Azoarcus sp. CIB: one gene and its partner. The protein of the gene in region 1 interacts with the protein of each later gene in a pairwise test. Links are inferred from orthologs where the notes say so. Each region holds a gene or a part of one and is shown on either strand. Other genes may lie near its edges.

Evidence for each region.
Region 2: the proteins of grxD (region 1) and AzCIB_RS10065 interact in binary tests that used the Escherichia coli proteins (3 or more experiments, as listed by UniProt). The link is inferred for Azoarcus sp. CIB from one-to-one orthologs.

Annotation. Positions count from the first base shown.
Region 1 is NZ_CP011072.1:881,927-896,433, forward strand. Bases 995-3,742 are described here. They hold grxD (Grx4 family monothiol glutaredoxin), read left to right. Parts: upstream 995-2,082; coding sequence 2,083-2,403; downstream 2,404-3,742. Other genes in these bases: prfA (peptide chain release factor 1), read left to right, coding at 995-1,082; prmC (peptide chain release factor N(5)-glutamine methyltransferase), read left to right, coding at 1,131-1,985; AzCIB_RS03890 (nucleotidyltransferase domain-containing protein), read right to left, coding at 2,458-3,555; AzCIB_RS03895 (HprK-related kinase A), read right to left, coding at 3,560-3,742. Also shown: more of prfA, read left to right, coding at 3-994; more of AzCIB_RS03895, read right to left, coding at 3,743-4,426; AzCIB_RS03900 (hypothetical protein), read right to left, coding at 4,463-4,768; AzCIB_RS03905 (hypothetical protein), read right to left, coding at 4,787-5,464; AzCIB_RS03910 (serine/threonine protein kinase), read right to left, coding at 5,852-7,132; argH (argininosuccinate lyase), read right to left, coding at 7,146-8,564; AzCIB_RS03920 (LytR/AlgR family response regulator transcription factor), read left to right, coding at 8,732-9,496; ppc (phosphoenolpyruvate carboxylase), read right to left, coding at 9,512-12,259; hemC (hydroxymethylbilane synthase), read left to right, coding at 12,426-13,373; AzCIB_RS03935 (uroporphyrinogen-III synthase), read left to right, coding at 13,397-14,194; AzCIB_RS03940 (uroporphyrinogen-III C-methyltransferase), read left to right, coding at 14,323-14,507. UniProt on the Escherichia coli protein: Monothiol glutaredoxin involved in the biogenesis of iron-sulfur clusters.
Region 2 is NZ_CP011072.1:2,266,491-2,281,218, forward strand. Bases 3,660-6,628 are described here. They hold AzCIB_RS10065 (BolA family protein), read left to right. Parts: upstream 3,660-4,983; coding sequence 4,984-5,274; downstream 5,275-6,628. Other genes in these bases: AzCIB_RS10050 (sensor histidine kinase family protein), read left to right, coding at 3,660-4,038; AzCIB_RS10055 (septation protein A), read left to right, coding at 4,080-4,688; AzCIB_RS10060 (YciI family protein), read left to right, coding at 4,688-4,987; AzCIB_RS10070 (peptidylprolyl isomerase), read left to right, coding at 5,274-6,056; AzCIB_RS10075 (acyl-CoA dehydrogenase), read right to left, coding at 6,163-6,628. In the rest of the region: AzCIB_RS10025 (uracil-DNA glycosylase), read right to left, coding at 1-15; rimI (ribosomal protein S18-alanine N-acetyltransferase), read right to left, coding at 48-500; tRNA (adenosine(37)-N6)-threonylcarbamoyltransferase complex dimerization subunit type 1 TsaB, read right to left, coding at 497-1,189; AzCIB_RS10040 (hypothetical protein), read right to left, coding at 1,274-1,411; osmolarity response regulator transcription factor OmpR, read left to right, coding at 1,869-2,606; more of AzCIB_RS10050, read left to right, coding at 2,578-3,659; more of AzCIB_RS10075, read right to left, coding at 6,629-7,959; AzCIB_RS10080 (electron transfer flavoprotein subunit alpha/FixB family protein), read right to left, coding at 8,046-8,990; AzCIB_RS10085 (electron transfer flavoprotein subunit beta/FixA family protein), read right to left, coding at 8,993-9,742; AzCIB_RS10090 (TetR/AcrR family transcriptional regulator), read left to right, coding at 9,927-10,538; AzCIB_RS10095 (TatD family hydrolase), read right to left, coding at 10,563-11,333; AzCIB_RS10100 (enoyl-CoA hydratase), read right to left, coding at 11,386-12,189; AzCIB_RS23745 (ABC-type transport auxiliary lipoprotein family protein), read right to left, coding at 12,283-12,891; AzCIB_RS10110 (MlaD family protein), read right to left, coding at 12,909-13,862; AzCIB_RS10115 (ABC transporter ATP-binding protein), read right to left, coding at 13,862-14,641; AzCIB_RS10120 (MlaE family ABC transporter permease), read right to left, coding at 14,638-14,728. UniProt on the Escherichia coli protein: Transcriptional regulator that plays an important role in general stress response. Has many effects on cell morphology, cell growth and cell division. Acts by regulating the transcription of many genes, including dacA (PBP-5), dacC (PBP-6), ampC and mreB.

The DNA of each region.
Region 1 (14,507 bases):
CGATGAAGCAGAGCATCCGCGAAAAGCTCGATTTCCTGAGCAGTCGACTGGCCGAAGTGGATCGCGAACTCGCCTCCGAGGATGCCGCGCACGACATGGACGCCTTCCGCGCGCTCGGGCGCGAGCGCGCGGAGATCGAGCCTGTCGTGGCGCTTTACGAGGCCTGGCGCAAGACCGCGAGCGATGCGGCGAGCGCCCGCGACATGCTTGCCGATGTAGAAATGCGCGAACTGGCCGAGATGGAGTTGGCGACCTGCGCGGAACGGATCGCGGCGCTGGAGGACGAACTGCAGCGCGCGCTGTTGCCGCGCGACCCCGACGACGAGCGCAACCTGTTCCTCGAGATCCGCGCCGGGACCGGCGGCGACGAGGCGGCGCTGTTCGCCGGCGACCTGCTGCGCATGTATACGCGCTACGCCGAACGGCAGCGCTGGAAGGTCGAGGTCGTGTCGGCGAGCGAATCGGATCTCGGCGGCTACAAGGAGGTCATCGTGCGCGTGGTCGGCGGCGGCGCGTATTCGAGACTGAAGTTCGAATCCGGCGGACACCGGGTGCAGCGGGTGCCGGCGACGGAGACGCAAGGGCGCATCCACACCTCCGCCTGCACGGTTGCGGTGATGCCCGAGGCCGACGAGCTCGAGGCCGTCAATATCAACCCGGCGGATCTGCGCATCGACACCTTCCGTGCAAGCGGCGCGGGCGGGCAGCATATCAACAAGACCGATTCGGCGGTGCGCATCACCCACCTGCCCACGGGCATCGTCGTCGAATGCCAGGACGACCGTTCGCAGCACCGCAACAAGGCGCAGGCGATGTCGGTGCTGGCCGCGCGCATCCACGACATGCAGTTGCGCGAGCAGCAGGCCCGCGAGGCCGCGACGCGCAAGAGCCTCGTCGGCAGCGGCGACCGTTCCGAGCGCATCCGCACCTACAACTTTCCGCAGGGCCGCGTCACCGATCACCGCATCAATCTCACGCTGTACAAGCTGGACGCGGTCATGGAGGGCGAGATCGACGAGCTGGTCGGCGCGCTCACGGCAGAACATCAGGCCGAGCTGCTGGCGGCGCTCGCCGGTGAGTGAGATGGCCGTGCTGCCGCGTTCGATGATGTCGCCCCGGTGGAGGCGTTGATGGATGCTCCCGACGCGGCACCGGACATCGCCGGCGTACTCAACTGGGCGCGTGCCCGCATCGCCGTCGTCGATGCGCGGGTTCTGCTGCGCCATGTGCTGCAATGTTCGTCGGCGCGCCTCGCGGCCTACCCGGAGGCGCGGCTCGACGAGCGCGAATGGACGGAGTTCCGCAGCCTGGTCGAGCGCCGCGAGGCCGGCGAGCCGGTGGCCTACCTGATCGGCGAGCGCGAGTTCTATGGGCACCCCTTCATGGTTGGCCCGGCGGTGCTGATCCCGCGACCGGACACCGAGCTGCTGATCGAGCTGGCGCTGGCGCATTTCGGCGACAAGCCGCGCACGCGGGTGCTCGATCTCGGCACGGGCAGCGGCGCGCTGGCCGTGACGCTGGCGCTCGAGTTGCCCGACGCGGACGTGACGGCGGTGGATCGCTCGCGCGAGGCCTTGCTGGTCGCGATGGCCAATGCCGCGCGCCTCAAGGCGAGCGTGTCCTTCGTGCTCGGCGACTGGTTTTCGCAACTGGGGGGTGACCGCTACCAGCTGATCGTGGCCAACCCTCCGTATGTTGCGGCGGGCGACCCGCACTTGAGCGAGGGCGACGTGCGCTTCGAACCGGGGACCGCGCTGGCCGCGGGGCCGCAGGGGCTGGACGACCTCGCGGCCATCGCCGCGCAGGCGCCGCGCCACCTTGAGCCCGGCGGCTGGCTCTTCATGGAGCATGGTTACGATCAGGCGGCGGCCGTGCGCGGCCTGCTTACCGACGCGGGATTCTCGTCGATCTCGTCATGGAAGGATCTCGGCGGCATCGAACGCGTGTCGGGCGGCCAGTGGCTGGGACGTGGCGAGCCGCGCTGAATGGGTGCCGCGGTTTGGCCGCAGTTTTGCTATTGACGGCCGGAGCAGCAATCCCTAGAATTTCCCGAGTTAATTACTCAACTTTTGGAACGGCACCATGGACATCCAGAACGTCATTCGCGAGCAGGTCACCAACAACCCGGTCGTGCTCTACATGAAGGGTACGCCCCAGTTTCCGATGTGCGGCTTTTCCGCGACGGCGGTGCAGATCCTCAAGAACCTGGGCGTGAGCGATCTGTTCTCGGTGAACGTGCTCGAGAACGAAGACATCCGCAACGGCATCAAGGAATACGCCAACTGGCCGACGATTCCGCAGCTCTACATCAAGGGCGAGTTTGTCGGTGGCTGCGACATCATGCGCGAGATGTACGAGAACGGCGAACTGAAGACGATGCTCGGCGAAGCCGGCGTCAAGTAATCAGTTTCCCCCGGTGCGGCGTCCGGCCGCGCGGGGATCGCGCAGGTATCGATATCAGGCCCGCCCTTCGACGGCGGGCTCGTCTTTTCTGAGCCGCGCGATCGACTTGTGCGCGAGGTGGCGCAGCAGGAGATGCGGCGGCATCCGCAGCCAATGGGCGCGGACGTAGATCGCGAAGCGGGCGAGCGTCGCTGCGGGGCTCTCGCCCGCCTCGTTCTCGGGGCGGATCGCGGTCGTGTACAGCATCGTCAGCAGGCGCGAGGCCGGTCCGCCCGCGGCATTTCGCATGTCCGCAAGCACATGCGGCGGAATCGGGCTGTCGAGCAGATGCCTGGCAAGGTGCAGGCCGAATGCGACCGGCGCGACGACGTCGAGCGTGCGTGAGGCGTCGACGACGCGCGTCCAGAAATCGGCTTCGTTGGCGCCCATGCGCAGGAGCCCGTCGATATCAAAAAGATCGCGCAGGCCGTTGTGGAGTTCGCCTTCGTGCAGCAGGTGCACGATGCTGTGGATCAGCAGGTGCTCGGGGCGCGGGATGCGGACTGCGGGCAGATCGGGCAGCGCGGAGGCCGCCCGGATGATCGTTTCGGCGTCGGGGCTGTGCCGTGACGTAAGCGGCAGGATCGTGTGATGGACGTCGAGCACAGTGCCGCGCCGCACGTTCACCATCGGCGGCAACTCGTGCATCCACGTGCGGTAGTAGCGCTGGTCGTAGGGCGAGTTCTTGCCCGACGCCCAGCCGGCGACCATCAGGCGCAGCTCGACGTCGCCGAGGGCGTGGTGCGGCACGAGGATGTCGATGTCGCCGAACAGGCGCCCGCGCCCGACCGGATGGTCGGATACCGCATAGGCGGCCCCTTTCAGCAGCACCACCGGAATGCCGAGCTGGCAAAGCGCGCGCTGCAATCCATGTACTTCCCAGCGCACCGACTGCGTCTGGCGACGGCTAAGCTGTCGGAGGGCCTCCAGATGCCGTGTCGCCTCGGCAGGAACGGGGATGTCTGCAGCAGCGATGCGTTCGGCAAGCAGGCCGGCGAGGTTTGCCGAGCGTGCGCTCGCGACCAGTTGCGACCATTCGGAAAGGTCCAGTTTCGTCGCCTGCGTGGGCGTCTTGAGGATGGAAACGAGGCGCTTGCAGGCCGTCGATTTCATCGCGTCACTGCCCGGTGACGTCGCGCACCAGCGCCAGCGCCGTTTCGGTCGAGTCGAAAACGATGTCGAAGCAGCGCGCCGTGTCGAGCATGTCGCACAGCGCGCGAAAACCGGTTTCACCCATACGGTCGCGGTTGAACGACTGTTCCGCAATGCGCGCGAAGGCCTCGGCGCGGCCGATCTCCTCGCAGGAGGGGGCCGACTCGGCGGCGAAGCGGGGAAACACCACCCAGCGACAACGTGCCTGGTGCTCGGCCGCGGCGCGCGAGGCGGGGGGCGGCGCGGCATGGCTGATCGTACCCTTGCGCGTGTCCGTATAGCGCGGGCCGAGCGTCGCGCCGGGAAAGCGTGAAACGATTTCTATCGATTCGTTTTTCAGGCTGATCGGTCGCGGGTTGGGTTGCAGCGTGCCGCAGGCTGGAGCGAGGATTGCGAGTTCGTCGGACAGCAGTCGCCATCCATCGATGAAGGTCAGCGCCGCGCACAGCGTGCTCTTCCCCGCCCCCGGCGAACCGGGCATGACGAGCGCATCGCCATCCCGTGCGACGACCGCGGCATGCATGACGAGATAGCCGAGCGGGCGCGAGGCGATGCCCCAGTTGAGTCCCCATTCGAACAACGGCGCGGCTTGATCGGCCGGTAGCGGCAGGAAGGGCTCGACGTGGTCCAGCAGGAAACGCGCTTGCGGGCGCAGCCAGCGCCGCCATCCGGCTCCACGCTCGATGCGAATGTCGAAATCGATGAACCGCTTCGTCCTTCCGGGCGCTTGCATCGCCTCGGGGTAGAACGTCTCGAGATGCTGGCGCACCGCGCCGAAAGGCGCACGCACGCGCACCGTGACCGGGGCGAGATGTAGGGTGGTGTCGATCAATCCTTTAGCCAGCTCGCAATGCGGAACGCGTTGCGATCAAGTGTGCGCGAGAATTGACAGCTGCACCAGTTCATTGATCACACGTCGGATCGTCGTTGCGCTGCCGTCGAAATCTCCGATTTCGTCCCCGTGTGCGACGATGTGAGCGACAAGCGCCTCGACGCTCTGCAGATCTGCATTGGTCGACAGCCTCACGATTTCCCGTGCGAGCGGCGAGACGATCCAGTAATCGCCGGAGTTGCCGTCGAACAGCACCGTCGCATGGTCTTCACGCCAGTCCGGCGAGCAGAGGATCGTGCGGCCGGGAAATCCCTGCAGCATGGCGTCGTCGCGGATCTGCAATTTCATGCCCGGCACGGCTTACTTCTTCTTGCCGGTGCCGATGTTGCCGTCGCTTGAGAGGCTGCTTCCATTGGTTGTGCACACCGCGACCAGGCCGGATGTCAGATCATAGGTGGTCGTGAGGTAGGCGATGACGTCCGACGTGGTCAATCCCATATCGGTATTGCAGGCCAAGTTCGACGGGCAATACGTTCCGCCGCCTTTCAGGGCCTCCCACATTTCCGAAATGTGCCAAGTCTTCACCGGATAGCCCGGGAAAGCGAGGGCATTGAACCACGCGGCCAGCAGATGGCTCATCAATTCCCCGGACGGGGACGTGAAGAAGTCAGGGAAGGCCAATACCTCCCAGATGCCGGTATTGCCCGGTGCGCCCGGCAACACCTGATCCACCGGGGTCCCGATCATGGGGTTGCCAGACAGATCAACGGCAATCACGTCTTTCGGGTTGGCGATATCGTGCCCCCCGTTGCAACCGGTTGAATCTGTCAGCGTCGTGTTGAAAGTGGGTGCGGTGAATCCGGCCGGCCAGGGATTGGCCATCTGACCTTGAGTGCCCTGCAGTTTCCAGACGGTTGGTGACAGGCCGCCAGTGCAGTTCAGGCCGTCTGCCGGGTGACTCAGGTTGCCGCTCACCAGCGCAGACGGACTCAGACAGGTGCCGCCGAGCGCAGATCTCGCCTGCACGGCCAGTAGCACGCCGACTCCGCCTGCAGTCGCCCCGATGAAGCGACGACGAGAACCCGTGGATGGGGACGCCGCCGTTCTTTCGGGAAGCTCGCTACGGCTGGTATCGCACGGTTTCGGGGGCGTCCCCATTTTTTTGGTCCCTGATGGCAATTTTCGTTGCTCGTGCCTGGTCGCATGTATTCGAGCACGATTCATGCCGAATTGGTGTGTGCTCCAGGGGGCTGATATTTAACAACTTATTGTTATCGAGGTGTGCTGGTTCCGGGGGAGTGTAAATAAATCCGACGTTTGCTCGCCTAACCCCATGCGACGGTATCCGTCGTCCCTAACCTAGCCGACCGGCCCGGCCGCTTCAAGCGGAAGGGCAATGGCGCCGTGACCTTCGTCATGCCGGTGCTATACATTGGCGATGCGCGAATTGGCGAGCGACAGGCGTGTTGCCAGCACCTCCAGAAATCCCTTGTAGAAGTGCATGCGCGTCGTATCGGATGCCCGGTTGAGGGCTTGCGCGTCGATGCGGAGGATTTCGAGCGTGGTGACCGCCTCGACGGAAGCCGAACGCACTGAGCCGCCGGCCGCGAACAGGGACATCTCGCCGAAGCACTCGCCCTCGCTGAGGAGGTTGAGCAGGCGTCCGCGCTTCCTGACGCGCGCCTCGCCGGCGGCGATGAAACAGAAGTGGTCACCCGGTTCGCCTTCGCGGAGTACGACCGTGCCGGGCTGCACCCGGGTCCAGCGCGACAGGCCAATCACTTCCCATAGTTCCACGTCGCTGAAGTTGCGGAAGAAGGTGAGGCGGCGCAGGGTCTGGAATTTTTCCGCGTCTGGAATGGGGGCGTGGATGGACGTCGCGGCGCGATTGCGAAACGCGCAGGCAAGATCGTGCGCGAACTCCGGCCAGTCGCGGTAGCGGCGCGCGAGATCCTTCTCGATCGCGCGCCGCACGATGGCCGCCAGCGCATCGGGAATGTCGGGTCTGATCGAGGTGGCCGGGGGGGCCTCGTCGTGCGCGATGCTGTACAGCAGGCTGAACTGGTTGTCCGCTTCGAACGGCAGGTGGCCGGTGAGCAACTGGTACATGACGACGCCGAGCGAATAGATGTCCGTCTGCTGGTCCAGCGGCATTTCGCGCACCTGTTGCGGCGACATGTAGGCGGGCGAGCCGACCGAGGCAAGCTGCGTGCGGTCGCTCGCGATGTCGAAGGCGGCGCCGAAGTCGGAAATCTTGATGTCCTGACCGTCGCGGGCGGTCAACAGGATGTTTGCCGGCTTGATGTCGCGGTGGGTGATCCCGCGGCGGAACGCGTAGTCGAGCGCGCGGGTGCACTTGAAGATGATCTCGATCAGGCGATCGAATGGCAGCAGCGCATCGGGCGTGCAGAAGTCCGCGAGCGTGCCGCCGCCGACGAACTCCATGACGATCCAGCCATCCTCGTCGTCGATGTGCGCATCGAAGGTGCGTACGATGTGGGGGTGGATCAGCTTCCCGGCGAGCGCAACCTCGTTCATCAGGAGGTGGCGATAGATGCGTCCGCGTTGCGGATCGCGCAGGATCTCGGGATGGATGCGCTTGATCGCGACCTCGCGTCCGGCGAAGGGGTCCCACGCCAGATGAACGGAACTGGTGGCGCCCGCACCGAGCGGGCGCCTTACTTCGTATCTGCCGATCCGTTCCATCGGCAGCCGGGCGTCAAGCCAGGGTGCTGCGCGCCCGCGCGATCGCGGCGCGGACCTGCTCGGGGGCCGTGCCGCCGATGTGCTTGCGCGAGGCGAGCGAGCCTTCGACGGTGAGCACCGCGAAGACGTCGTCCTTCACGCGCTCGGCTGCGCCCGGCACATGCGCCATCGCCGCGCGCAGCTCGTCGAGCGTGAATTGCGGCAGGTCGCAACCCTTCACGTCGGCCGCGCGCACCGCGAGCGCGACCGCTTCGTGCGCGTCGCGGAAGGGCAGGCCGTTCTTGACCAGGTAGTCGGCGAGGTCCGTCGCGGTCGCGTAGCCCTGCTTCAGCGCATCTCGCATCGCATCGGCCTTCACGCGGATGCCGGTGATCATGTCGGCGTAGATGCGCAGCGTGTCGATCACCGTGTCGGCGGTGTCGAACAGCGGTTCCTTGTCTTCCTGGTTGTCCTTGTTGTACGCGAGCGGCTGGCCCTTCATCAGCGTCAGCAGCGCGATCAGGCTGCCGTTGACGCGCCCGGTCTTGCCGCGCACGAGCTCGGGGACGTCCGGGTTCTTCTTCTGCGGCATGATCGAGCTGCCGGTGCAGAAGCGGTCGGCGAGGTCGATGAAGCCCACGCGCGGGCTCATCCACAGGATCAGTTCCTCGGAGAAGCGCGACAGGTGGGTCATCAGCAGCGCCGAGGCGGCGCAGAATTCGATCGCAAAGTCGCGGTCGCTGACGGCGTCGAGCGAGTTGTAGCAGACCTCGTCGAAGCCCAGTTCCTGCGCGACGAACTCGCGGTCGATCGGGTAGCTGGTGCCGGCCAGCGCGGCGCTGCCGAGCGGCAGGCGATTGACGCGCTTGCGGCAGTCGGCGAAGCGCTCGGCGTCACGGCGGCTCATCTCGTAGTAGGCCATCAGGTGATGGCCAAAAGTGACCGGCTGGGCGACCTGCAGGTGCGTGAAACCGGGCATCGCCGTCGCGGCGTTGGCCTCGGCGACGTCGAGCAGGTTCTTCTGGAAGTCGCCGATCAGCACGAGGATCTGGTCGATCGCGTCGCGCAGCCACAGGCGGATGTCGGTCGCGACCTGGTCGTTGCGGCTGCGCCCGGTGTGCAGGCGCTTGCCGGCGTCGCCGACCAGCGCGGTGAGGCGCTTCTCGATGTTGAGGTGCACATCCTCGTCGTCGAGGTTCCAGCCGAATTCGCCGCGCTCGATCTCGCCGAGGATCTGCGTCATGCCGCGCTCGATGTCGGCGAGGTCCTGCGCGCCGATGATGCCCTGGCGCGCGAGCATCTTCGCGTGCGCGAGCGAGCCGCGGATGTCCTGGCGCGCCATGCGCTGGTCGAAGAACACCGAGGCGGTGTAGCGTTTGACGAGATCCGAGACCGGCTCGGTGAAGCGGCCCGACCAGGCCTTGGCCGGCTGCGAGGAAGTGGTGTCTGTCATAATGTCCGTCAGTGGTGTGGCGCGGCCGGATGCGGCCGTCGCGGAGCGGGGCGCCGGTTGTCGCTGGCGCCGCGCAAACAGGCCAAAATTATAAAGCAAAAGCCCCGCATGCCCTGGGCGCCGGTTCGCCGGCGGGGCGCGAATCGTGGGGGCGGGGAGGTTCTTCGATGGAGTCGGTCCAGGCGTTGCGCGTGGTTATCGTCGACGACGAGGCGCCGGCACGCGCGCGCCTGCGCGACCTGCTTGGTGACATCGCGCAGGAGCAGCCGACCGCCGTCGTCGGTGTCGCGGCCAATGGCGTCGAGGCGCTGCGTCTGCTCGAGTGCGAGCCGGCCGACGTCGTGCTGGCCGACATCCGCATGCCGGTGATGGACGGCGTCGAGCTCGCCCGCCATCTCGGCCGCCTGGATAAGCCCCCGGCTGTGATCTTCACGACGGCTTACGATGAGTACGCGGTGCAGGCCTTCGAACTGTCTGCGATCGATTACCTGCTGAAGCCGGTGCGGGCGCAGCGCCTCGCCGAGGCGCTGGCGAAGGTGCGCCGGCGCCAGCCGCTGGCGGATGCGGCACTCGCCGCGCTGGCGCCCGGTGCGCGGCAGCATTTCGGCGTCAACGAGCGCGGCCGCATCCTGCTGGTGCCAGTTGCGGACGTGCTGTTCCTGCGTGCGGAGCTGAAATACGTGACGGCGCGGACGGCCGAGCGCGAGTACCTGCTCGACGAGTCGCTGGTGCAGCTGGAGCAGGAGTTCGCCGGCCGCTTCCTGCGCATCCATCGCAATTGCCTCGTCGCGCGCGCGGCCGTGGTCGGCGTGGAGCGAGCGGGCGAGCACGACGGCGAGCCGCACTGGGACATCCTGCTGACCGGCTTGCCCGAAGGCCTGCCGGTCAGCCGCCGGCAGTGGCCGGCGGTGAGGCAGGTGCTGGGGATCTGAAGACCGTTCCCCCCGTCAGCCGCTGTTGCGCAGGCCCGCCGCGACCCCGTTGATCGAGATGTGGATGCCCAGCCGCACGCGCGCGTCGTCGTGGCCGTCGCGGTGGCGGCGCAGCAGTTCGACCTGCACGTGGTTGAGCGGATCGAGATAGGGGAAGCGGTTGCGGATCGAGCGCTTGAGCAGCGGGTTGTCGTCGAGGAGTTCCTTCTGGCCGGTGATGGCGAGCAGCGCGTCGACGGTGTCCTGCCATTCGGTGCGGATGCGGCCGAAGATCGCGTCGCGCAGCGCCGGGTCCTTGACCAGGCCGGCGTAGCGCGAGGCGATCGCGAGGTCGGACTTTGCCAGCACCATGTCCATGTTCGACAGCAGCGTCGCGAAGAACGACCACTCCTTGTACATCGCCTGCAGCCGTGCGAGGCCGTCGTCGGGATGGGCCGCGCGCCACGCCTTCACCGCCGCGCCGAAGCCGAACCAGCCGGGCAGCATCAGGCGGCACTGCGCCCAGCTGAACACCCACGGGATCGCGCGCAGGTCCTCGATGCGCGTGCCCTTCTTGCGCGAGGCGGGGCGCGAGCCGATGTTGAGCTCGGCGATCTCGGAGATCACCGTCGACTCCCAGAAGTAGCGCTCGAAGCCCTCGGTTTCGTACACCAGGCCGCGATAGGCGGCGAAGGCCGCGTCCGACAGCGCCTGCATGGTGTCGAGGAATTCGGCGCGCGGCGCGGGGGCGTTGTCGGACAGCAGGCTCGCTTCCAGCGTCGCGGCGACCAGCACCTCGAGGTTGCGGCGGCCGACCTCCGGGTTGTTGTACTTCGCCGCGATGACCTCGCCCTGCTCGGTGAGGCGGATGCGGCCCTGCACGGCGCCGCCGGGCTGCGCGAGGATGGCCTGGTAGCTCGGGCCGCCGCCGCGGCCGACGGAGCCGCCGCGGCCGTGGAAGAGGCGCAGGTGCACGCCGTGCTTGGCAAACACCTCGACGAGTCCGATCTCGGCCTTGTACAGCGACCAGCCGGAGGTGAGGAAGCCGCCGTCCTTGTTGCTGTCGGAGTAGCCCAGCATGATCTCCTGCATCCGCTCGCGCGATTCCAGCAGGCTCATGTAGGCCGGCAACGCGAACAGGCGGTCCATGACCGTCGGCGCGTTCGCGAGGTCCTCGATGGTCTCGAACAGCGGGATGATGTTCACGTCGAGCGCCTGCTCGTGCGGGCGCAGCAGGCCCGCTTCCTTCAACAGCAGCGCGAGCTCGAGGAGGTCCGAGACGTCGTCGGTCTTGGAGATGATGCAGTTCGTGATCGCCTCCTTGCCGAAGCGCAGGTGCGCGCGGCGGGCGGCGCGGAAGATCGCCAGTTCGCCCTCGGTCTCGTCAGAGTAGCGCACGTGCGGCGAGGCGAGCAGCCGCGGCGTGGACAGTTCGGCGATGAGGGCCGCGCAGCGGCCCGACTCGTCCAGCGCACGGTAATCGGTGCCCGGCTGGGCGGTCGCCAGCAACTCGGCGACGACCCGCTCGTGCACGTCCGAATTCTGGCGCAGGTCGATCGGCGCGAGGTGGAAGCCGAACACGCGCACGGCGCGGCGCAGCAGGCGCAGGCGGCCGCGCGCGAGGGCGGCCGAGCCGTTGGCGACGAGCGAGCGGTGGAGGATGTCGAGATCCTCGGACAGTTCGTACGCGGTCAGGTAGGGCTCGGCGTCCGCGACCGCGTGACGGGGCGGTTCGCTGCCGAGCAGCAGGCGGTGGGTCGCCGCGAGGCGCGCGTAGATGCCGGAGATCGCGCGCCGGTAGGGCTCGTCCTTGCGGTGCGGAGATAGGTCGGGCGAGCGCTCCGCGAGCCCGAGAAGTCCGTCCGAGGCGCTCACGAGGCCAGTTGCGAGTGACAGGCGCGCGCCCAGCGTGTGCAACTCGTCGAGGTAGAAACCGAGTACGGCGGCGGACTGCATCGCGAGCGCGCGTTCGAGCACCTCGGCCGTGACGAAGGGATTGCCGTCGCGGTCGCCGCCGATCCAGCTGCCCACGCGCAGGAAGGCGGGCAGTTCGAGCGCGCCCAGCGCCGGGTCGCGCTTCGCGAGCTGGTCTTCGAGGTCGGCGTAGAGGCGCGGGACCTCGCGCAGGAAGGTCGCATCGAAGTACGACAGGCCGTTGGCGACCTCGTCGACCACCGACAGCTTGGCCGGGCGCAGCATGCGCGTCTGCCACAGGATCAGCACGGCGCGGCGCATGGCTTCCTCGCTGTGCTCGCGCTCCTCGGGCGTGAGCACCATGCGGTCGCGCCGGTCGAGCAGGCGGGCGATGTCGGTCTCGCAGTTGAGGATGCTCTTCCTCTGGACTTCGGTCGGGTGGGCCGTGAGCACCGGCGAGATCGAAGCGGTGTCGAAGAACGCCGCCAGCGCCGATGCCTCGTGGCCCCCGGCGAAGGCGCGCGCGAGCGCATGCGCGAGGCTGCCTTCGCGCGGCGCAGAGCCGGCGATGAGGTGGGCGCGGCTGCGGCGGATGTGATGCTGGTCCTCGGCGATGTTGGCGAGGTGCGAGAAATAGCTGAACGCCCGCGCGACCTGGATCGTCTGTTCGCGCGACAGCGCATCGAGGATGCCTTCGAGTTCCTGGCGCGCGGCGCGGTCGTCGTCGCGGCGGAAGCGCACCGAGGTCTGGCGGATGCGTTCGATGAGGCCGAACACGGCTTCGCCCTGCTGGTCGCGCACGGTGTCCCCGAGCATGCGGCCGAGCAGTCGGATGTCTTCGCGCAGTGGTGCGTCCTTGTCCTGGGTCATGATGTTTCCGTTGCGGTGTTGGGGTTCGGGGGCGAGAGGTGTGCTCGGACGTCCATGCTAGAATGCTGTTTTGCTGCGGCGCCATTGGCGCGAACCCTGATGTTGCAACGCGGTATGTGCCGCGCCTGTCAGGATCCTAAATCATCTGTCGACGAGTCCGTTTACCGTGAGCGCAACTTCCGCCGAATTCAACCCGCCCGAACGCATCGTAATCGCCACCCGCGAAAGCCGGCTCGCGCTGTGGCAGGCCGAGCACGTCAAGGCCCGCCTCGAGGCGCTGTACCCCGGTTGCCGCGTCGAGCTGCTGGGCATGACGACCCGCGGCGACCAGATCCTCGATCGGCCGCTGGCCAAGGTCGGGGGCAAGGGCCTGTTCGTGAAGGAGCTCGAGGCAGCACTGCTCGAAGGGCGCGCCGACATCGCCGTGCATTCGATGAAGGACGTGCCGATGCAGCTCGCGGAGCCGTTCGCGCTGCCGTGCATCTCGGAGCGCGAAGTGCCGCTCGACGCCTTCGTGTCGCCGCGCTACGCGAGCCTCGACGAACTGCCGCCGGGTGCCGTGGTCGGAACGTCCTCGCTGCGGCGCGAATCGCAGCTGCACGCGATGTATCCGATGCTCGCCGTGACCAGCCTGCGCGGCAACCTCGACACCCGCCTGCGCAAGCTCGACGAGGGGCAGTACGACGCGATCATCCTCGCCGCGGCCGGCCTGAAGCGCCTCGGCCTGGCCGATCGCATCCGCTGCGAACTGCCGTCCACGGTGTCGCTGCCGGCCGCCGGCCAGGGCGCGCTGGGCATCGAATGCCTGGCGAGCCGCAAGGACGTCGCTGCCTGGCTGGCGCCCCTGAACGACGCCGACACCTCGGCATGCGTGCGCGCCGAGCGTGCCGTGTCGCGCGCGCTCGCCGGCAGCTGCGAGGTGCCGCTGGGTGCCTACGCGGAGATCCGCGCGGGCAAGCTGTGGCTGCGCGGTTTCGTCGCGCTGCCCGACGGTAGCCGCATCGTGCGCGCCGAGCTCGAAGGTAATCCCGCGGACTGCGAGGCGCTGGGTCTGGCGCTGGCGGCCGACCTGCGCGAGCAGGGGGCCGAGGGCATCCTCGCCCAGATCGGCTGAGGCCGGCCGCGACGGTGGCGATCATGACCGCGGCAACGCTGTCCGGGCGCCACATCGTGGTGACCCGGCCGACCGGGCAGGCCGACAGCCTGTGTGCGGCGATCGAGGCGCGCGGCGGGATTGCGCTGCGCTTTCCGGTGCTCGCGATCGGCGAACCCGAGGACGGCCGCGCCCTCGATGACGTCATTGCCCGGCTGGACGGGTTCGATCTCGCGTTCTTCGTCAGCCCGAATGCCGTGAGCCATGCCGTCGGCCCCATCCTCGCGCGTCGCGCGTGGCCCGCCGGGCTGCGCGTCGCCACCGTCGGCAAGGGCAGCGAGCGGGCGCTGGCGGGCTACGGCTTCAAGGATGTCATCGCCCCGCAGAGCGGCTTCGACAGCGAGTCCGTGCTGGCCCTGCCGGAGTTTGGGGCGGACGCGGTCGCCGGCAGGCGCGTCGTGGTCTTCCGTGGCGACGGCGGGCGCGACCTCCTCGGCGAGACGCTGCGCGAACGGAGCGCGACGGTCGAGTACGTCACGTGCTACCGCCGCTACTGCCCCGCGATCGATCCTGCACCCTTGCTGCGCCTAGCTGCCGACGGACGCCTCGACGCGATCACGCTGACGAGCAGCGAAGGTGTCGGCAACCTGCGCACCATCGTCGGTGACGACGGCTGGCCGGTGCTGCGCACGGTCGCCATCTTCGCTCCTCATCCGCGCATCGTTGCGCACGCACGCGCGGCCGGTTTCGAGCTCGTCCTCGAGACGCCGGCGGGCGATGACGGGCTCCTCGGCGCCCTCGAGTCTCATTTTCGGCACGCCTCGGTTACACTCAGGCCATGAACCAAGAACAATCCGCGCTCACCCAAAACAGTCCGTCCGAAACCTCCCCGGCTTCGAATCGTGAAGCGGCCGCGCGGCCGTCCGCCGCCGGTCGAAGTTCCGGTGGCGGCCTCGCCGCCGGGATCGCAGTGCTTGCACTCGTCGCGACCGGTGTGCTCGGCTGGTACGTCTACGACATGCGTGGCGGCGTTGCTGCCGTGCGCGAGGAAGTCGCCCTGCGCCTCACCGCGGGCGAATCGGCCGTGACCGAATATCGCGCACTCGGTCGCCAGCAGCAGGAGGCGATCGCCGCGCTGCAGGGCAAGCTCGGTGC
Region 2 (14,728 bases), 1.4 Mb from region 1 along the record:
GGGAGCGAGCCCCATCTCGCGCAGCACGGCATCGCGCCGCGCGTACCTCACAGCTCGCGCCTCATCACGATCGCATCCTCGCGCCGACCGTCGGGCCCCGGGTAATAGCCCTTCCTCCGCCCGATCGCAACAAAGCCGTGGCATTCGTACAGCGCAAGGGCCGCGGTGTTCGAGGGTCGCACCTCGAGAAAGAACTGCGTCGCCCCCACCCGCAGCGCCTCGGAAGACAGATACTCAAGCAGCTTCCCGCCGATTCCGCGACGCTGAACCGTCCGCGCGACGCTGATGTTGAGCAGGTGGGCCTCGTCGACCACCGTCAGCATCACGGCATAGGCGACCGGCTCCGGCCCGTTGCGCATCACCCAGCAGTTGTAGCCGGCACGCAGGGAATCCGTGAAATTGCCTTCGCTCCAGGGAAAGACATGCAGCTCGCGCTCGTTCTCGACCACCCACGGCAGATCCTCGTCCGTCATGGGGATGAAGCCGAATCCCGCGGTCACGCCCGCCCTCCGCGCGCCAGTCGCTCGGCGGTCGTCAGCGCCACCTTGTCGCGCACATACAGCGGCGCGGCGAGTTCGGCGGCGACCAGGGCCCCGCTGTCGACGAGGCGCACCGCCAGCCTTGCGACGTCCGCCGCGCGGGGTACCGCGTCCCGCACCTGGGGTCCCAGCCGATCCAGCACCTCATCCGGAATCCGATCGCCGTACACCGCGAACGCCGATCCGATGGCGGACCATCGGCCACCGGCAGGCAATACCAGCATCTCGGGCGGGCAGCACGTCGGCGGAGCGACCGCGACGGGAAGTCCGTGGGACAGACGGTAGGCCGCGGAATACACCTCGCCCATGCGCGCATCGGTTGCAACGAAGATCGCGTCCCCGCTGCCTTGCAGCGCCAGCGCCTCGAGACTGCATACCGGCGCGACCCCCAGGTCCGCACCCATCGCCAAACCCTGCGCCACGCCGCATGCGAGGCGCAACCCCGTAAAGGCCCCCGGACCGGCGCCGAACGCCACGGCATCGAGCGTCCTGAGCGCAACGCCCGCATCGGCGAGCAGGGACATCAGGGTGGGCAGCAGGCGCTCGGAATGATTCGAATGCCCTTCCAGGGTTCGTTCGACGGTCTCGCCGTCGAGCAGCAGGGCGACGCTCGCGTGTTCGCACGAGGTCTCGATCGAGAGGATTTTCATAAGCCGCCCATTTTACCGGCAGCGGCCCATATTCGCAGCGCCCGTGCCGCGATTGTGCGCGGCGGGAACTCGGGAGGATCCCGCTCAGCGCTCCGTCACGCTGCGGGGACGGTTCGCGTCGCGCATCGCCTGCCGCAAGTCCTGATAGAGCGCTTCACGCTGCTCGCGCGACAGACGGCGCGGCTCCTGCACAGCAGGACGGGGGGTCTCAGGGCCGCTCATGAGCGCACGGCGCAGCTCGGCCCGGCGCTTGTCCCGTGCGCTCGAATGCCCCGGCGAAGTCACACTTTCCTTCCCTTGGCGCGACGACGCGCTCTCGCGTGCGAACCCGGGTGCGGCAGCGAATGTCGACGCAAGCGCGAACAGTAACAGGACGATACCCGTCGCCCGACGTCGGGACCAGCTCCCCTGCAACCTGCCGTCGGCGGGGGAGCATGCCCTACAGGAAGTTGAACAGCTGTTTGCCATGATCGCTGCGGACGGAGTTGGTATTGCAAATTCGGACGATGAAACCATACCCTTGTATTGGTATTTACGGCGTTTCTGGACGAAGATTTAAAGACCAACGTGTAAGGGCGTGTTGCGTATTTCCCAAGCCCTTACGAAACGTTACCCGTTGCTGGCGAATCTTCGAATTCGGCGCTGGCACGCAAAAATGTAACCGGATAGGATTCGCACCATGAACACCAAGATCCGATATCGAGTATTGCTGGTCGACGACGACGCGCGCCTGCGCGATCTTTTGTCGCGCTACCTTCAGGAACAGGGCTTCACGGTCAAGGCCGTCGTGGACGCAGCGTCCATGGATCGCGCCCTGCACCGCGAGCATTACGACGTGATGGTGCTGGACCTGATGCTTCCCGGCGAAGACGGCCTTGCCATCTGCCGGCGCCTGCGGGCCGACCAGAACGCCATCCCCATCATCATGCTCACCGCCAAGGGTGACGACGTCGACCGTATCATCGGCCTCGAGATGGGCGCCGACGACTACCTTGCCAAGCCGTTCAACCCCCGCGAACTCGTTGCCCGCATCCACGCCGTGATGCGCCGGCAGCCTCCGACGCTGCCCGGCGCACCGACGATCGAAGACGAGGTCGTCAAGTTCGGCAACGTGCAGGTGAATCTCGGCGTACGTTCGCTCGTGCGCGACGGGGAGGAAATCTCCCTTACGACCGGCGAATTCTCGCTACTGAAGGTCCTGCTCCAGCATCCGCGCCAGCCGCTGTCGCGCGACAAGCTTATGGAGCTGGCACGAGGCCGCGAATACGGCGTCTTCGATCGCGCCATCGACGTGCAGGTGAGCCGCCTGCGCAAGCTCGTCGAAGACGACCCTGCCAAGCCACGCTACATCCAGACCGTGTGGGGCTTCGGATACGTGTTCGTGCCGGATGAATCGAAGTCTGCCAACGAAGCCTGAACCGCCGGCAGCAGACGTCGGGGAACCCTCGCCAAGTCCCGCGAGCCAGGAACCGCGCCTTGCGCAGTTCCTGCCGCGGACGCTCCTCTGGCAGACCTTCTTCCTCATCGCCCTGCTTCTGACGCTGGCGCTGGCAACCTGGTCGCAGATCTTCAGTCATTTCGAAGAGCCGGCCCGCGCCCGCAACCTGGCCCAGATGGTCGCCAGCGTCGTGAATCTCACACGCACGGCGCTCATCAACTCGGAAGTCGAGCGGCGCACGGAGTTGCTGATCGAGCTAGCCGCGCTGGAGGGAATGCGCATCTACCCGGCCGAGCCCAGCGACGAACTCGAACCGCTGCCCGACACACGCGGGATGCAGATGCTGACGCAGGAAGTCCGCCGGCAGCTCGGAACCCACACCCGCTTCGCTTCGCGCTGGAAGGCCCTCGATGGCTTCTGGGTGAGTTTCCGTCTCGACCCCGACGACGAACAGGATTTCTGGCTGATGCTCCCGTCCGAGCGTATCGAGCGGACCGGCGCCCTGGAATGGCTCGTCTGGGGAGGCGGCGCGCTCTTGGCGGCACTGTTCGGTGCCTACATGATCGTGTCCCGCATCGGCGTCCCGCTGCGCAACCTGGCCCGCTCGGCGCGCGTCGTCGGCAGCGGCCGCACGCCGCCGCACCTCCCCGAAAGCGGGCCGCTGGAGATCGCCACGGTTGCGCGGGCGTTCAACCAGATGGCCGGCGACCTCGCTCGCACCGACGCCGACCGCGCCTTGATTCTCGCCGGCGTGTCGCATGACCTGCGCACGCCCCTCGCGCGTCTGCGTCTCGGCATCGAGATGTCCGGCGCGCCCGACACCGACGTTCGCGCAATGGTCGCCGACGTCGAGGAAATGGACCGCATCATCGGCCAGTTCCTCGATTTCGGGCGCGGCGAACCGCAGGAGCCCCTGCAGCTCGAGGACCTCGCGGGCCTGCTCGCCGACATCGCGGAACCCTATCGCCTGCGTGGCATCAAGGTGCGCCTCGACACACCGGCAAGCCTCCCGGTGCCGGTGCGCACCCTCCCGCTGCGGCGCGCGGTCCGCAACCTGATGGACAACGCGGTGCGCTACGCTGGAGAAGAAAATCCCATCAGCCTCACCCTTTCGAGCCGCGGCGACGAAGCCCTGATCGAAGTCGCCGATCGCGGCCCCGGCATTCCCGAGGCCGACATGGAGCGCATGCGACATCCCTTCACGCGGCTCGAGACCGCACGCTCGAACACCAAGGGCGCCGGCCTCGGCCTCGCCATCGTCGAACGCATCGTTGCCTCGCATGATGGCCGACTCGAGTTGCGCACCCGCAACGGCGGTGGCCTGCGCGCAATCATCCATCTGCCCCTTGAAGGACCGAAGCGCGGCCGCGGTCGCCTGCTCGCTGGCGAAAGCGAGGCAGACGGCGAGTAGTACAAACCGATTGCCACGCCGGTTCGCTATAATCCCCGCGCATGAAGATTCTTTTCGACCTGCTTCCCGTCATCCTGTTCTTTGCCGCCTACAAGTTCGCCGGACACGACCCGGCAGCGGCGCACGACCTCGCCACCCGGGTCCTCGGCGAGGGCATCCAGGCCACCCAGGCTCCCATCCTCATTGCGACGGCGGTCGCGATCCTCGCAACGGCCGGCCAGATCGCCTGGGTATGGTTCAGGCACCGCAAGGTCGACACGATGCTGTGGGTCAGCCTCGCGATCATCGTCGTATTCGGCGGCGCGACCCTGTTCTTCCACAATCCCACCTTCATCAAGTGGAAGCCGACCGCACTCTACTGGCTCTTCGGCATCACGCTCGCCGGCTCGGAGTTGCTGTTCCACCGCAACCTGATCCGCAAGATGCTCGAAGCGCAGGTGCGCCTCCCCGAGCCGGTGTGGGGGCGCCTCAGCCATGCCTGGACCGCGTTCTTCATCGGCATGGGCGTTCTCAACCTGTACGTCGCCTACAACTTTTCCGAAGAAAACTGGGTCAATTTCAAGCTCTTCGGTGGCATGGGCCTGATGCTTCTGTTCGTACTGGCCCAGGGCCTCTACCTCTCCAAACACATTCAGGAGGAAACCAGCTGATGCTTTACGTGCTGACGGGCGAAGACGCCCCGGGCAAACTCGACGCCCGCATGGCCGTGCGCCCGGCGCACCTCGCGCGCCTCGAAGCGCTGCGTGACGAGGGGCGGCTCGTGGTAGCCGGCCCCATGCCTGCAATCGACTCGCCCGACCCCGGCCCGGCCGGCTTCTTCGGCAGCCTCGTGATCGCCGAATTCCCGTCCCAGACGGACGCCGAAGCCTGGCTCGCGAGCGACCCGTACGTCACCAACGGAGTCTTCGCGCGCACCAGCGTGCGCCCGTACAAGAAGGTCCTGCCGTGACGGTGATCGACGAGATCAGGGACCGACTCGCGCTCCTCAACCCCCTCTCGATCGAAATCGAGGACGACAGCGCCCTGCACGCCGGACATGCCGGCGCCAAGGGCGGCGGCGGACACTACCGCATGACGATGGTGTCGGACGCATTTATCGGCAAAAATACGGTTGCACGTCACCGACTCATATATGGAGCGCTGGGCGAACTGATGCGAACCCGCATCCATGCACTCGCCATTCGCGCCCTGACGGCCGAAGAGGCCAACACTCAACCCAACAGGAAGGAACTTTGATGATTCGCTTTCCCAGCCGTCTCGCTCTTTGTCTCATGGCCGGCCTGATCGGCCAAGCGGCCCATGCCGCAGGCCCTGCTGCCACGGTGAACGGCACCGCGATCTCCGCTGCGCGCGCCGACGTGATGTTCAACGAGCAGCGCGCCCAGGGCGCTCCCGACAACCCGCAGCTCCGCGACGCGGTGCGCGAGGAGCTGATCCGCCGCGAAGTCCTGGCTCAGGAAGCAGCCAAAAAGGGGCTCGACAAGAAGAGCGAAGTGCAGGCCCAGATGGACCTCGCCCGCCAGGCAGTGCTGCTGCGTGCCTACATTCAGGATTACGTGAAGACCAACCCAGTCACCGACGCCGACCTGAAGAAGGAATACGACAGCGTCAAGGGCAAGATGGGCTCGAAGGAATACAAGCCGCGTCACGTCCTGGTCGAGACCGAGGACGAGGCCAAGGCGATCATCGCCAAGCTGAAGGCCGGCGAGAAGTTCGACGCCCTCGCCAAGCAGTCGAAGGATCCGGGCTCCAAGGACAACGGCGGCGACCTCGGCTGGAGCAATCCGGGCATGTTCGTGAAGCCTTTCTCCGATGCGATGGTCAAGCTCGAGAAGGGCAAGTACAGCGACGCGCCCGTGAAGTCGGACTTCGGCTACCACGTGATCCAGCTCGACGACGTGCGCGACCTGAAGGCGCCCGACTTCGACGAAGTGAAGCCGCAGCTCGAGCAGCGTCTGCAGCAGCAAAAGATCGAGAAGCACATCATGGATCTGCGCGCCAAGGCGAAGGTCCAGTAAGCGTCCCGACCTGAAACACGAAGGGCCGCCCCGAGCGATCGGGGCGGCCCTTTGCATTCCGGGGCCCGACACGCGGAGGAGAGCTGCCGCCCCCTCCGCCGCGTCGTCAGAACTGTGCTTCGTCGAGCGCCAGCGCACCCGCGGCGCCATTCACGACCGAGTACGACAGCGCCTGCGCCTGCGACAGGATGTGGTCGGCGTAGAAGCGCGCGGTGACGATCTTGGTCTTGTAGAACTCGTCGGAGGAGCCTTCCGCGATGCGCATCGACGACACCAGCGCGGCACGCGCCATGAGCCAGCCGCCGGCCACGATGCCGAGAAGCTTGAGGAAGGGCACCGAGCCCACGGAGGCGGCCTTGATGTCCTTGCCGTAGGTCGCAAGAACGTACTCGACCGCCGCTTCGAGCGCGGCGATGCCCGATTCGAGGGATCTGCGGATCGCCACGAACGCCTCGTCGCCGGCGTGCTCGCCGAGCTGAGCGACCACGCCGCGCATTTCCGCGATCAGGGCCTTGATCGTGACGCCACCTTCGCGCGCGGTCTTCCGGCCGATGAGGTCGTTCGCCTGAATCGCGGTCGTGCCTTCGTAGATCGTCGTGATGCGCGAATCGCGCAGATGTTGCGCGGCGCCGGTTTCCTCGATGAAGCCCATGCCGCCATGCACCTGCACACCGGTCGAGGCGATGTCGATCGAGTTTTCCGTCGACCAGCCCTTGACGACCGGAATCATCAGGTCGACAAAAGCCTGATTTTCCGCACGCACCGCAGCGTCGGGATCCCGATGCGCAGCGTCGTTCGCGGCAGCCACGACGTAGGCCAGCGCACGGCTGGCTTCGGTCTGCGACTTCATCGACATCAGCATGCGGCGCACATCCGGGTGATGGATGATCGAGACCTTCGGGCCGCCGCGCACGCCCATCTCGGTCCCCTGGACGCGATCCTTGGCATAGGTCAGCGCGTGCTGATAGGCACGCTCTGACAGCGCAACGCCTTCCATGCCGACCGCGAAGCGTGCTTCGTTCATCATGATGAACATGTACTCGAGGCCGCGATTCTCCTCGCCGATGAGGGTGCCGATCGCGCCGCCGTGGTCGCCGAACGCGAGCACGCAGGTCGGGCTCGCGTGGATGCCCAGCTTGTGTTCGATCGACACGCAGTGGACGTCGTTGCGCTCACCCGGGGTACCGTCGGCGTTGAGCAGGAACTTGGGCACGACGAAGAGCGAGATGCCTTTCACGCCTTCCGGTGCGTCCGGCAGGCGGGCGAGCACGAGGTGGACGATGTTGTCCGTCATGTCGTGTTCGCCGTAGGTGATGAAGATCTTCTGGCCGAAGATCTTGTAGGTACCGTCAGGCTGCGGTTCCGCGCGGGTGCGCACGGCCGCGAGGTCCGAACCGGCCTGCGGTTCGGTCAGGTTCATGGTGCCGGTCCATTCGCCGCTCACCATCTTCGGCAGGTAGGCTGCCTTCTGTTCATCGGTGCCGCGCAGCGTGACCGCTTCGATCGCGCCATTGGTCAACATCGGGCACAGGGAGAAGGCCATGTTGGCCGATTTCCACATTTCCATCACTGCGGTCGCAACAAGCTTCGGCAGGCCCTGACCGCCGAATTCGGGTTCGCACGCGAGCGCGGTCCAGCCGGCTTCGGCAAACTGCTTGTAGGCTTCCTTCCAGCCCGGCGCGGTGCGGACGTTGCCGCTGTCCCACTTGGCACCTTCCTGGTCGCCAATCCGGTTCAGCGGGGCGAGGACGCCGCTGGCGAACTTGTTCGCCTCATCGAGGATCGCATCCACCAGATCCGCGGATACTTCCTCGCATCCGGGCAATTTCGCGACTTCGTCGAGGCCAGCCAGCTCGCGCATGACGAACTGCATGTCGCGGATCGGCGCAGTGTATTGACTCATGTGTTCTTCTCCCGAGACCTGCTTATTGTGAAACTGCGCCCGGGTGGGCGCAGTCCTTGTACAGCTTTTTTATATTTCTAGAGCATTCAGCCGACAGCTTTGGCCAGCTCCGGCACAACTTCGAACAGATCGCCGACGAGGCCGTAATCCGCCACCTGGAAAATCGGCGCTTCCGGATCCTTATTGATCGCGACGATCACCTTGGAATCCTTCATGCCCGCGAGGTGCTGGATCGCGCCCGAGATGCCGACCGCGATGTAGAGCTGCGGCGCGACGATCTTGCCGGTCTGGCCGACCTGGTAGTCGTTGGGCACGTAGCCCGCGTCGACCGCGGCGCGCGAAGCACCCAGCGCGGCGCCGAGGGCGTCGGCGAGCGGCTCGAGCAGCTTGTGGTAGTTCTCGCTGTTACCGAGGCCGCGACCACCCGAAACGATGATCTTCGCCGCACCGAGTTCGGGACGTGCGCTCTTGGTCAGTTCGCGGCCCTTGACGGTCGTCAGACCCAGATCGGCACCGGCAGCGACGGCTTCCACGGCAGCGGAGCCACCCTGGCCGGCGGCTTCGAAGGCGGTCGTACGCACGGTCATCACCTTCACGGCGTCGGCCGACTTCACGGTGGCCATCGCGTTGCCGGCATAGATCGGGCGCACGAAGGTGTCGGCCGACTCGATGCCGGTGACGTCGGAAATCTGCGCCACATCGAGCAACGCGGCGACGCGCGGGGCGACGTTCTTGCCGTTGGCGGTGCTGGGGGCGAGGATGTGGGTGTAGCCTGCAGCATTGGCGACAACCATCGCGGCGACGTTCTCGGCGGTCTGCGAGTCGTAGTGGGCGGCGTCCGCAACGCGCACCTTGGCGACGCCCGCGACCTTTGCCGCCTGCTCGGCCGCCGCGCCGCAGTTGGCGCCGGCGATCAGCACGTGGACCTCAGTTGCCAACTGAGTACCGAGCTTGGCCGCGGCCGAAACGGTGTTGAGGGTCGCGGCCTTCAGGCTCGCGTTGTCGTGTTCTGCAATAACCAGGATCGCCATGTTCAGATCACCTTCGCTTCGTTCTTGAGCTTGTCGACGAGTTGCGCGACGTCCGCAACGCGCACGCCGGCGCTGCGCTTGGGCGGCTCGGCCACTTTCAGCGTCGCCAGGCGCGGCGCGACATCGACACCGAGATCGGCCGGCTTGACGATGTCCAGCGGCTTCTTCTTCGCCTTCATGATGTTCGGCAGCGTCGCGTAACGCGGCTCATTGAGGCGCAGGTCGGTGGTGATGACCGCCGGCAGCTTGATCTCGAGGGTTTCGAGACCGCCGTCGATCTCGCGCGTCACGGTGGCAGCACCGTCGCCGAGCGCGACCTTCGACGCGAAGGTGGCCTGCGGCCAGCCCATCAGCGCGGCCAGCATCTGGCCGGTCTGGTTCGAGTCGTCGTCGATCGCCTGCTTGCCGCAGATCACGACCGTCGGCTGCTCCTTGTCGCATAACGCCTTCAGCAGCTTCGCCACGGCGAGCGGCTGCAGTTCGACGTCGCTCTCGACGAGGATACCGCGGTCGGCGCCGATCGCCATCGCGGCGCGGATCGTCTCCTGGCAGGCCGCGACACCGCAACTCACCGCCACGACCTCGGTCGCGATGCCGGCTTCCTTGAGCCGCACGGCTTCCTCGACGGCGATTTCGTCGAAGGGGTTCATGGACATCTTCACGTTCGCAATATCAACGCCCGTGCCGTCAGCCTTCACTCGCACCTTGACGTTGTAATCGACTACGCGTTTGACGGGTACCAGGATCTTCAATGCCGCGCTCCTTTGCGTGTTAGGTCGGTCGAAATTGTGGAAAGGGAATTATGTTACCGCCACCAAGCGAAAAATACGCCGTTGCGATGAACACTTGACCGCCGACCAAAAAAATCGTTCCATACGCATAGGTATGGAGTGCATACGGTACCGTATGGTCATCCTTTAGTCAATACTAGGTAGTATGGAAAACAAGCCTCTAAAACCGCGCGTCCAGCTAGACCGCAATGCATGGGTAAGCGCTGCCACCGAGGTCCTCGCCGAGGAGGGCATCGCCGGACTTCGCGTCGAAGTGCTCGCAAAGCGCCTGAAGGTCACGAAAGGCAGCTTCTACTGGCACTTCCAGGATCGTCGGGACTTGCTGCTGGCCGTCCTTCAGGTGTGGAAGGATGGGCGGATCCGCGACATCGTCAAACAGACGCGCGCCCAGCCCGGCGGGGAGCTGGAGCAGATTTACCACGTCATCGATATTTATAGCACGAGCCGCAGCCGGCGCGGCGCTGCAATCGAGCTCGCCGTACGCGACTGGGCGCGCCGCGACGCCGACGCCGCCGCGATCGTCGCCGAAGTCGACGACATCCGCCTGCGCTGCGCGCGCGAACTCTTCCTCGCGTGCGGCGTGCCGATGGAGGAGGCGTCGAGCCGCTGCATGCTGCTCTACGCCTACGTGTTCGGCATTTCGCTGATGATCTATGACAAGTTCGACAGCGACGTGGCACGCCTGAAGCGCGACATCGCCGACCTCATCGCGCAGTCCGCGAGCATGAAGCGCACGACCGCTGCGACCAGCAACTGAGGCGCCGGGACGGGATTGCACGGATCAGCCGGACGCGAGCGCCGGGAAGACGGTGCAGGCATTCCGCCCCGTCGCTTCAGCGATTTCGGCAGGGGACACGGCACGCAGCACGGCGAGCACTTCGGCAAAGCGGCGCAGATCGGCAGGTTCGTTGCGCCCTCCCTGCGCCCAGGCAGGCGGGATGTCGGGTGCGTCCGTTTCGAGCACGATCGAGTCCATCGGCAGGGTCGCCGCGAGGCTGCGGATGCGGCGCGAGCCGTCGAAAGTCATCGCCCCGCCGAAGCCCAGCCTGAAACCCATCGCGATGAAGGCGTCGGCCTGCTGACGACTGCCGTTGAAGGCGTGGGCGATGCCGCCGGGCACCTCGATGCGCCGCAGGTGCTTGAGGATGTCATCGACCGCGCGCCGGACGTGCAGGATGACGGGCAACCCGAAGCGACGGGCGAGCTTCAGTTGTTCGACGAAATACAGTTCCTGGGTGACGCGGTCGAAATCCGGCGCGAAGAAATCGAGGCCGATCTCGCCAACTGCGACCGCCTGTCCGTGCGCAAGGCGCTCCTGCAGAATGTCGAGATCCTCCTTGCAGGCACCCCCGACATACAGCGGATGGATGCCGAAGGCATGGACGATATCGGCATGGGCAGCTGACAGGGCTGCAACCCTGTCGAAATTGGCGACCTCGACTGCCGGCACGACGAAGCGGGCGACGCCCGCCGCACGCGCGGCCGCCATTACCGCGACACGATCGGCGTCGAACTCCGCGGCGTCGAGGTGGATGTGCGTATCGATGAGCATTGCATCGACGCCGGGCTCGCGGGCAGGCGCGGACGGCCCTGCCCCGGCACGCTCAGCGCCCGCGCCACTCCGGCTTGCGCTTGGCGATGAAGGCGTCGATGCCCTCGGCGGCATCCTCGCTCATCATGTTGCACGCCATCGTCTCGGCCGCCATCTGGTAGGCGGCTTCCATGCCCATCTCGAGCTGGCGGTAGAACATCTGCTTGCCCATGCGGATCGCGAGAGGGGATTTGGCGCAGATCGCGGCGGCGAGCTTCGCGATCTCGGCGTCGAGCTCTTCGACCGGCACGACGCGGTTCACGAGACCGCGGCGCTGCGCTTCCGCGGCGTCGATGAAGTCGCCGGTCACCAACATTTCGAACGCTTCCTTGCGCCCCATGTTGCGTGACAGGCCCACGCTGGGGGTCGCGCAGAAGAGGCCGACGTTGATGCCCGATACGGCGAAGCGCGCGACATCGGCGGCGACGGCGAGGTCGCACATCGACACCAGCTGGCAGCCCGCCGCGGTCGCGATGCCGTGGACACGGGCGATAACGGGCTGCGGCAGCTCGGTGAGCTTGACCATGAACTTGCCGCACAGGCGGAAGAGATCCTGCTGGAACTGCAGGGTGTGGTTGCCACGCATCTCCTTCAGGTCGTGCCCGGCACAGAAGGCCTTGCCCTCGCCCGCCAGCACGACCGCGCGCACGCTCGCGTCCTTTGCGATCGCGTCGGTCTCGGCGATCAGGGCTTCGAGCATCGCGCGCGAGAGGGAGTTGAACTGGCCGGGGCGGTTCAGGGTCAGGTACGCAATCCCGCCTTCGTCGCGGCGCAGTAGCAGCGGTGCGTTGTCGGATTGCTGAGGCAGTGCACTCATCGTCATCTCTCCCGTGATATTCGTATATGTAGTGAACAGTTGATTTTGCCCGAACCCGCGACGTAGCGGACGGTGAAACCCCGGCGAGGCGGCCTAGCGGCGGCACGCCCCCACAGCGGACTCTGCCATCCAGCCCGCGATTTCGGTCGTCAGCCTTTCGCCCGCCTTGCGGAACGCGGTGACGCCACCCTTCGCGTCGGCGCTGGACGCGGGCTCGCGCAACTCGAACATCCGCCGCGCGAGCGCATTTTCACCACGCGGCGGCAGCACTTCGGCACGCGCGACGATGACCGCCGTGCTGGCCGCGGGGGCTTCGAACGCCTGGGTGAATTCGTCCACTTCGAGGCGCAGCCGGCAGCCACCGCTGGTCGCCGACGGCGCCAACAGGGCCTGAAGCAGCCGCCGCTGCAGCATTTCGGACGGCGGCGCGGCCCACCGGCTTTCGGCAAACACCTGGCGTTGCGCCGGTTGGCGGTAGTCCAGCCGGTACTGCATCGCCGACGTCGCGAGCCAGGACGGCGCCCGGACTTCGATCTGTGTCGGCAGGACGGCAGGAGCCGGGGAAACGGCCCCTGCCAAGCCTAGATCATAGATGGCGGGGACGACTGGCCGTTGCGGCAGCCCGCTGCATGCGCCCAGCGCAAAGCCCGTGCAGAGCACGCCGAGGATCCTTGCCCCCCGCTTCCAGGCTCGAAGTGTCATGAGAGTTCCGTGGTGGTTCATCGGGCCGGGAGCGCCGCGGATGTGAATCCGCTCTCGCCGGGTCCGGGCTGCGCCGGCTGCCGCCCGAGCAACAGCATTTGCGGCGACGCGTCGACTTCCTCGACGAGATGCCCAATACGTTGCGAGGTTCCTTTCAGCTCCTCGAGCAGGGCATTGAGCTGCGGCAAGGTTTCGTCAGCCACTCGCTCGCCCGTCGCTGCGGTCGCGGCATCCACGCGTTCGGCGAGCCCCTGCAGTCTCGCCATCAGGACCTTGAGTTCGCCGATGGCGGGCCCGGCATCGACACTCGCACGCTCGAGGTTCTGCAGGGTATTCGAAAGCCGGGCGAGATTCTCCTGGTTGAGGACCGCGCGGATCGATGCCAGCGTCTTCGGCGCGTCAGCCAGCGTCCGGTCGGCTCCCGCCGCCGCGGACTCGAGCCGCTGCAGCGTGTTGCCGATCCGCCGGATGTTGTCGTCGGTAACCAGTTCACCGAGCTTGTCCGCCACCAGTCTGAGCCTGCGTGCGGCGTCGAGAGTCGTATCGGTGAGCTGTTCCATCGTCCCCGGCTCCATCTTGAGCCGCGGGGGTTCGTCGCCCTCCCCGACCAGCGGCTCCGGATTCTCGCCACGGTCGTTGAGCTGGACGTAGGCGAGCCCGGTGACCCCCTGGTACGCGAGACTGGCCCGCGTTCCCCGCGTCAGCGGAATGTCGCGGCGCAGGCGGATGTAGACGAGGATCTTGCGCGGATCCTCGGGGTCGAGCGTGATGTCCGCAACCTTTCCGGCGGCCATGCCGCGATAGCGCACCCGCGCCTCGAGGTTGAGGCCGGTGACGGTGCCGGCCGACTCCAGGATGTAGGTGCGCTGCGAGTCGCCATCGTCGGAGAACCACCACAGGGACGCGAGCAGCGCAGTGCCCAGGACGATGGCGAAGAGTCCCGCCGCGAGGGCATGGGCGCGATTTTCCATCAGCGCACGCCTCCGCTCCGGATGCCGGCCCGAAGGCCGAAGGGTTTGCGGAAGAAGCTGTCGACAAAGGGGTGATCCAGTTCCATCGTTTCCTCGAGCGAGACGCAGCTCACGATGCGTCGATCGGAGAGTATGGCGATTTTTGTCGCCAGCGCGGCGAGCGTGTCGACGTCGTGGGTCACGAGCACCACGGTCAGTCCGAGCTGGCGCTGCAGGCTGAGCACGAGTTCGACGAAGGCCGCGCTGCGGTCCGGGTCGAGCCCCGCCGTCGGTTCGTCGAGCAGCAGCAGTTCGGGCTCGAGCGCGAGTGCCCGCGCCAAGGCGACGCGCTTGACCATGCCGCCGGACAGTTCTGCCGGCATCCGCAGCGCGGTTGCGGGATCGAGTTCGACCAGCGAGAGTTTCAGGGCGACGAGGTTGGCGATTTCGGCGTCAGTTGCGAGGCGCAGTTCCCGCAGCGGAAAACCGATGTTGTCGGCGACGTTCATCGCAGAGAACAGCGCGCCGTGCTGGAACAGGACGCCGAAGCGGCGCCGCCGCGTGCGCTGTTCGCGGGCACTTCCTGAAAACAGCGGCGCACCGAACACCGACACCTCGCCCGCGGCCGGTCGCGTGAGTCCGATGATGTGGCGCAGCAGGGTCGTCTTGCCGCTGCCGGAACCGCCGACCAGCGCGACGACTTCGCCGCGATGCACGGTCAGGTCGAGTCCGTCATGCACGACCGTGGGGCCGAAACGCGTGACGATGCCGCGCAATTCGATCACCGGCTTCGCGTTCATCGCGGGATCCCGATCGAGCGCGTGGCGATCGCGAACAGCGCGTCGACCAGGATAACGACGGTGATCGACGAGACGACCGACGCCGTC